DNA from 2 places in the Streptomyces chromofuscus genome. Region 2 is predicted to be linked to the other one. Evidence: riboswitches for the same ligand, from Rfam matches in the RefSeq annotation. Region 2 holds a riboswitch; the other holds the start of a gene.
What was found. Region 2 has a riboswitch for cyclic di-AMP ahead of IPT68_RS31770 (LysM peptidoglycan-binding domain-containing M23 family metallopeptidase). Riboswitches for the same ligand answer to the same signal wherever they lie in the genome.

Region 1 (3,399 bases), 2.3 Mb from region 2:
GGGGAGCCGGTCACCTGGTGGAGGACGCTAAGCCCGGGCGTGACGGCGCGGTGACGCCTTGTGCGGAAGTGGCGGCAGGGGACCGGTGGGTGACCGTATGTGACCGTGATCCCGGTCCGGGGCGGTCGCCTTGACGCAGGGCGATGACCGATGCGGCGATTTCCTGGGCGGATGTGGCCGCGAGGCTGCTATGGCGCGCATATATGCAGTCACCGTGCGGCCCGTACGCAGTCACCGTGTGCTCGACCGGGAGGTTCCGGGCAGCCCGTGGCCGCGGCCCGGTGCCGGGCGGCCCGGAACGCCCCCAGAAGGTCTCCGTACCCCCCTGCTGGGGCCTCAGTACCTCCTGATTAGGCTCCGGCCATGGACGTACTCATCCACCTCTTCGTCGGCCTGCACATCATCGGCATCGCCTCCCTCCTCGGTGGTTTCCTCACCCAGATGAAGGCGATGGGGGCCGGCACCGCGCGATTCGTCCCGGCGATGCTGCACGGCGCGCTGACCATGCTGGTCACCGGCGTGATCCTGGTCGGCCTGAACCAGGCCGACGACCAGCCCGTCGACAACATCAAGATCGGTGTGAAGCTGGCCCTGCTGATCGTGATCCTCGGCCTCGTCTACGTGAAACGGGACGACGAAAAGGTGGACAAGGGCATGTTCGGCCTGGTGGGGCTTCTCACCACGGCGAACGTCTTCATCGCCGTGCTCTGGACCTGACGTCCCGCCGTACGCGCGCGTGCCGCACACACCGCCGCACGCGCGCGTGCCCGTCGTTCGCCTCCCGGCGCCCGGTGTCAGGCCGGGCGGACGACGCTGTGGATGGAGGACTCGCCGTCGTAGTAGACCGACTCCTCGCGGACGTACGTGCCCGGCTTCGGAGCGTGGATCATCATGCCGTTGCCGATGTAGATGCCGACGTGGGTGACGTCGTCGTAGAAGAAGATCAGGTCGCCCGGCTGGGCGGCGGCGAGGGAGACCGTCGTGCCGGCGTTGACCTGGTCGTAGGTGGTGCGGGGCAGGCTGACGTCGGCGGCCTTCCACGCGGCCTGCGTGAGGCCAGAGCAGTCGTAGGAGTCGGGTCCGGTGGCACCCCACACGTACGGCTTGCCGATCTGCGCGCGGGCGAAGGCGAGCGCCTTCTCGGCCTTGGTGCCGTACGAGGAGTCCGACACGGAGGTGCCGGAACCGGACTCGGTGGTGGTCGACGAACCGCTGCCGGCCGACTCCTGCGTCTGCTCCTGGGCCAGCTCCTGCTCCTGCTGCGCCGCTTCCTGGCGTCGCTGCTCCTCCGCCTCCGCCTGCTGCCGGGCGAGCTCGGCGGCCTTGCGCGCGGCCTCCTCCTGCTTCTCCTTCTCGATCGCCGCGAGGCGGGCCTTCTCCTCGGCGGTCAGCTCCGACAGCAGGTCCCGCGCGTCGGCGAGCTTCTTCTGGACGGTGGCCTTCGCCGTCCGCAGCTCGTCCTGCGACTCGGTGAGCGTCGCCAGGCTCTCGGTGGCCTCCTGGCGCTTCTGCATCGTCGCCGACTGCTCGGTGAAGTACTCGTCGACCGCGCTCTTCTGATGGCTGGTCAGCCGGCCCATCAGCTGGGTCTGGTCGAAGTAGTCCTGCGGGGAGTCGGCGAGCAGGAAGGTGGCGGTGTCGGGGACGGACGCGCCGGTGCGGTACTGGGCGGCGGCGTACGCCCCCAGCTCCTCGCGCGCCTCGTTCAGCTTCTGCGTGCGCTGGGCGACGTCGTCCAGGAGCGTGTCGACGTGCTTGCGCTGCTTCGCGGTCCGCTCCTTGGCCGCGTTGTACTTCTCTGTCGCCGACTCCGCCTGGCGGTAGAGATCGTCGACCTTCTTCTCGACCTCTTCCAGGCTCGGCTTGTCGTCGGCCGAGGGTGCGGCGTTGGCGGTCTGGGAGAGCAGGGCCACGGAAGTCAGGGCAGCGGTGGCCAGGGCGGGGGTCCGTATGCCTGCTACCCGCGCGCCCGCGGGGCGCGACTTGCGGTGCGACGCCAAAGGAGGCGACTCCTTCCATCTGCCGCCTACCGGGTTAGCTGTCGGGTTCGGGCGGGTGGTTCGGAAGGGTTGCCCTACGGTCCGCTCCGGGTGGGAGCCGGCCGATTCACCCCAGGTTCGGTTGGGTCCCCGGCTCCGGCCGCCTGGGCGCACCGGACTCGGCGGAGGCCGCGCGGCCCGGCGACGTTCGCCGGTGGGGGTCGTGCGGCCTGACCGGCACGCTAGCCAACTCGTGTGGCCCCTGTGAAGGTTGGTGGGTGATATGCCCGATACATTTTCGTGACCTGCGGTCAGACGTCACGGCGCGCGTGAGATCGTGTTCGGACGGTGAGTGCCCGGTCGGCGTGGGGGCGGGGCAGGGCGTCCCGCGGGTGGCCCGCCTGTGACGCCCGTCTCCCTCCGGGACCTCGTTCCGCGTCCCGGCCCGGGGATGTTCTCGAGGAGGCCGCGGGTTGTCAGTGGGGCACCCTAGACTCGGAGAGCGATGAGCAGCCTCTTTGACGACAGCTTCCTGGCGGACCTCCAGGCCCCGCGGGCCCATGAGGAGCCTCCGCCGCCGCCCGAGGACGATTACGCTCCGGAGCCGGTTCCGGACGATCTGTTCGACGGGAAGTTCGACGTGCCCCGGGACCGGGACGCCTACTACCGAGACGGCGCCCATCGCCCCGCCGTGGACGCCGCCGCGCTCCTGGAAGGGCTGAACGACAACCAGCGCGCCGCTGTCGTCCACTCCGGCTCCCCCCTGCTCATCGTGGCCGGCGCCGGCTCCGGCAAGACGCGGGTCCTCACCCACCGCATCGCCCACCTCCTCGCCGAGCGGGGGGTGCACCCGGGCCAGATCCTCGCGATCACCTTCACCAACAAAGCCGCGGGCGAGATGAAGGAGCGCGTCGAGCAGCTCGTCGGCCCGCGCGCGAACGCCATGTGGGTGATGACCTTCCACAGCGCGTGCGTGCGCATCCTGCGCCGCGAGTCCAAGAGGCTCGGCTTCACCTCGTCCTTCTCGATCTACGACGCAGCCGACAGCAAGCGCCTGATGTCCCTGGTCTGCCGCGACCTGGACCTCGACCCCAAGCGCTTCCCGCCCAAGTCCTTCAGCGCCAAGATCAGCAACCTGAAGAACGAGCTGATCGACGAGGAGGACTTCGCCGCCCAGGCCGCCGACGGCTTCGAGAAGACCCTCGCCCAGGCGTACGCGCTGTACCAGTCACGCCTGCGCGAGGCGAACGCCCTCGACTTCGACGACCTGATCATGACGACGGTCAACCTGCTCCGCGCGTTCCCGGACGTCGCCGAGCACTACCGCCGCCGCTTCCGGCACGTCCTCGTCGACGAGTACCAGGACACCAACCACGCCCAGTACGCCCTCGTCCGCGAGCTCGTCGGCACCGGCGCGCAC
Region 2 (3,399 bases):
GCGCGGCGACAGCGTGCCCTTGGCGGTCACATGGTCGCCCGACGACTCCCCGCGCAGTCGCCGTCCGATCCACGGCACCAGGTGCTCGCGCGCCCAGTGGACGTCGTCCAACCGCACCTCCAGGGTGCCGCGCGGCGGCAGCGGCGGCCAGGACTGCTCCGGGTCGGCGGGGACGGCGAGGCCGAGGGCCCGACCGGCACGCAGCGCCACGCGCGTGTGCCCCTCGGGTGAGAGGTGCAGCCGGTCGTGGTCCCAGGCACGGCGGTCCTGCACGGACTTGAGCGACCACAGGTCGAGCACCGGGCACCCGTACCGGTCGGCGATGGCCCGCACATGCCCGTTGTAGGTGGCGATCTTGCCGCGCAGGTGCCTCAGGAGGGGGACGCCCCGGGTGTCGAAGCCGGTCGTCACCAGCACGGTGCCCGCGGCGGCGGTCAGGGCGGCGACCGCCCGCTCGAAGCGCTCGGCGACGTCGTCCGGGTCGGTGCCGGGACGGATGATGTCGTTGCCACCTGCGCAGAACGACACCAGGTCCGGCGCGAGTTCGACGGCCCGCGGGACCTGCTCCGCCACGATCTGGTCGAGCAGCCTGCCCCGCACGGCGAGATTGGTGTACTGGAAGTCGCCCTCGGGCCGGCGGTCCGCGAGCAGTACGGCGAACCGGTCGGCCCAGCCGACGAACGCCCCGTCCGGGCCGGGGTCGCCGACGCCCTCGGTGAAGCTGTCCCCCACCGCCACGTACGACCCGATCACTGATCTGCTGTCATTCTTCGAATCGTCTGCCACGTCGGACCATGATTCCTCTTCGAATGTGACCTACGCGACCGTAGGCAAGGCTTGACGGACGGTGAGAAAGGCCACGGCCAAAGGATTGGTCAACTGCGGAATAAGGCCGTCGGCCGACCACACCGAAGGCCGGACCCGGGGAACGGGGTCCGGCCTTCGGAGCCGTGAGGGGCGTGCGTCAGCCGACGGAGACGCCCTTCGACCGGAGATAGGCGATCGGGTCGACGTCCGAGCCGTAGTCCGGCGTGGTGCGGATCTCGAAGTGCAGGTGCGGCCCGGTCGAGTTGCCGGTAGAGCCGGAGAGGCCGACCTGCTGGCCCGCGGTCACGCTCTGGCCGCTGGAGACGGACAGCGAGGACAGGTGGGCGTACTGCGCGTAGTAGCCGTCGGCGAGTTGGATGACGACCTGGTTGCCGTACGCGCCGGCCCAGCCCGCGGAGACGACCGTGCCCGCGCCGACGGCCTTGAGCGGGGTGCCGGTCGGGGCCGCGAAGTCGACGCCCGTGTGGTAGCCGCTGGACCACATGCTGCCCGCGACGCGGTAGGCGGTGCCGACGCCGACGCCGTCCACGGGGGCGGAGAAGCCGGCGGCCGGGGCGGTGTCATCGGTCTGGGTGGAGGTCGAGACCTCGGTGGTCTGCGCGGCGGCCTCGGACGCGCCGGCGGACTCGGACACGTCGGAGGACTGCGACGCCTCGGTCGAAGCGGACGACTCGGACGAGGAGGAGGACTCGGACGAGAGGGGGGACGAGGCGGACTCGTCGCTGCTCGCCGCGGCCTTCTTGCCGATGGTGAGCTTCAGACCGGGGTGGATGAGCGACGGGTCCTCGCCGACGACCTCACGGTTGTCCTCGTAGAGCCGCTGCCAGCCACCGCTGACGTTCTGCTCGTCGGCGATCTTCGAGAGGTAGTCGCCGACCTTCACCGAGTACGTCCGCACGCCCGCCTTCTCGGCGGTGGACTTCTTCACGGCGGCGTTCTGCTGGACGGCCGTCTTGCCGGCCGGGGCGGACTGAACGGCCTTTTCCGCGGCGGTCTCGGGAGTGGCGGCGTGGGCGCCGGCGGCCCCCATCAGCGGGAGGGCGAGTGCGGCGCCACCGGTTCCGGCGACGGCGATGGAACGGGTGAAGCGCTGGGTCTTCGGACGGCGGTGCTTACCCTTCGCGGGCATGGGCGAATTCCTCTCCGGCGCCTGCGAGGTGAGCTGTCGGGTGCGGACTGGAGATGTCCGGCCGCGCCGAAACGCGGCTGTACCCCGAGCCGTTCCGGAGACCGGAACAGGCGTTTCTACCTGTGGGTCCCCCGCTCCTGCCGAACACGGGTGAGTTTGCGCGGGCACCGGGCGGCGGCAGGATTCGGCGTCCGCCCGGATCGGTGTGGAACGTAAGCGAGCAAGACGCAAAGGGACAAGCAAGAGGTTCCGCAGGAACGCCGTTTTCGTGATCCGTTCACCCGAATTCCGGTCACACTCCGTGTATTACGGCGCCGCTCTTTTCCGTAAACGCCCTTGATAGCCTCAGGGATTACGTGCACCTGCCAGGCGACGCTCGGTCACGAATATGACGCTGCTCACTGAGCCTGCTCCAGCTTTCAGCGAAACCAGGCGAGTTCGGCCTAAAGGGCCAATTCAGACAGAGGGCTTAGATGGGGCACGGCAGGAAAACAGCCGCATCGATGCCGTTCTGCAGAGCTCGCCAATAGTCGAGCCGATTGACCCTTTACGTCCGATTTGATGCCTCTTCGTACGTCAAGTGCTGGACTCCCTCGATCGGGTTCCGGGAGTCCGCTCACGCGCGGGGACGATCGGGGTCCGGGACCTGGGGGGCAATGCCTGCGGACAACTCCTTCAACTCCCCGTGACCGCCTGTGGACAACTCATTGCCCGAGGAATCCGTGTCGTATCGTCAAGGCGTGCCCGTCGACGAGCCGCGCCGACGGGGCCGATGGGAGGGAGCCCCCGTGACGCAGCAGGTGCCGTCGACCGAGCCCGAACTGGCCGGAGTGCGCAACTTCCGCGACGTGGGCGGACTGCCGACCGTGGACGGGCGCCGGGTACGGCACGGGGTGCTGTTCCGCAGCGGTCACCTCGCCCACGCCACGGCCGAGGACGCCGCGTTCCTCGCCTCCCTGGAGCTGCACACGATCTTCGACTTCCGCAATGCCGCGGACCAGAGGCTGGAGGGCCCGGACGTCGAGCTGCCGGGCGTGCGCAACGTCAACCTGCCCCTGACGGACCCGGCGGACGGCGCCGAGTTCTGGCAGATGGTCCGGGACGGGGACGTGGAGCAGCTGCGCGGGATCCTGGCGGACGGCAGGGCCGCGGACCGGATGATCACCTCGTACCGCGCGATCATCAAGGAGCGCACCGCCGAGCACTCCCGGGTGCTGCACGCGCTCGCCGAGGACAGCGTCCCCGCGCTGATGCACTGCGCGGCGGGCAAGGACCGCGCAGGGCTGTCGATCGCTGTCACGCTGCTCGCGGTGGGCGTGGAGCACGAGGCGATCCTCGCCGACTACCTGGAGTCCAACGCCAAGCACCGCCGCTACAAGGTGCACCGCAGCGGCAGCGCCGCATCGGCCTACTCCCCCGAGGTCATGGAGCTGCTCAACCCG

Region 1: it holds a riboswitch for cyclic di-AMP, as region 2 does, so the genes downstream of both, IPT68_RS21975 (C40 family peptidase) here and IPT68_RS31770 (LysM peptidoglycan-binding domain-containing M23 family metallopeptidase) in region 2, are expected to answer to the same signal.

The regions. Positions count from the first base shown of each region.
Region 1 is NZ_CP063374.1:4,842,373-4,845,771, forward strand. Features, by position in the region: gene IPT68_RS21970 (hypothetical protein) at 364-717, shown strand; gene IPT68_RS21975 (C40 family peptidase) at 795-2,000, opposite strand; cyclic di-AMP (ydaO/yuaA leader) riboswitch at 2,009-2,174, opposite strand; gene pcrA (DNA helicase PcrA) at 2,485-3,399, shown strand, end outside.
Region 2 is NZ_CP063374.1:7,097,444-7,100,842, reverse strand. Features, by position in the region: gene IPT68_RS31775 (SGNH/GDSL hydrolase family protein) at 1-753, opposite strand, end outside; gene IPT68_RS31770 (LysM peptidoglycan-binding domain-containing M23 family metallopeptidase) at 965-1,957, opposite strand; cyclic di-AMP (ydaO/yuaA leader) riboswitch at 1,961-2,120, opposite strand; gene IPT68_RS31765 (tyrosine-protein phosphatase) at 2,746-3,399, shown strand, end outside.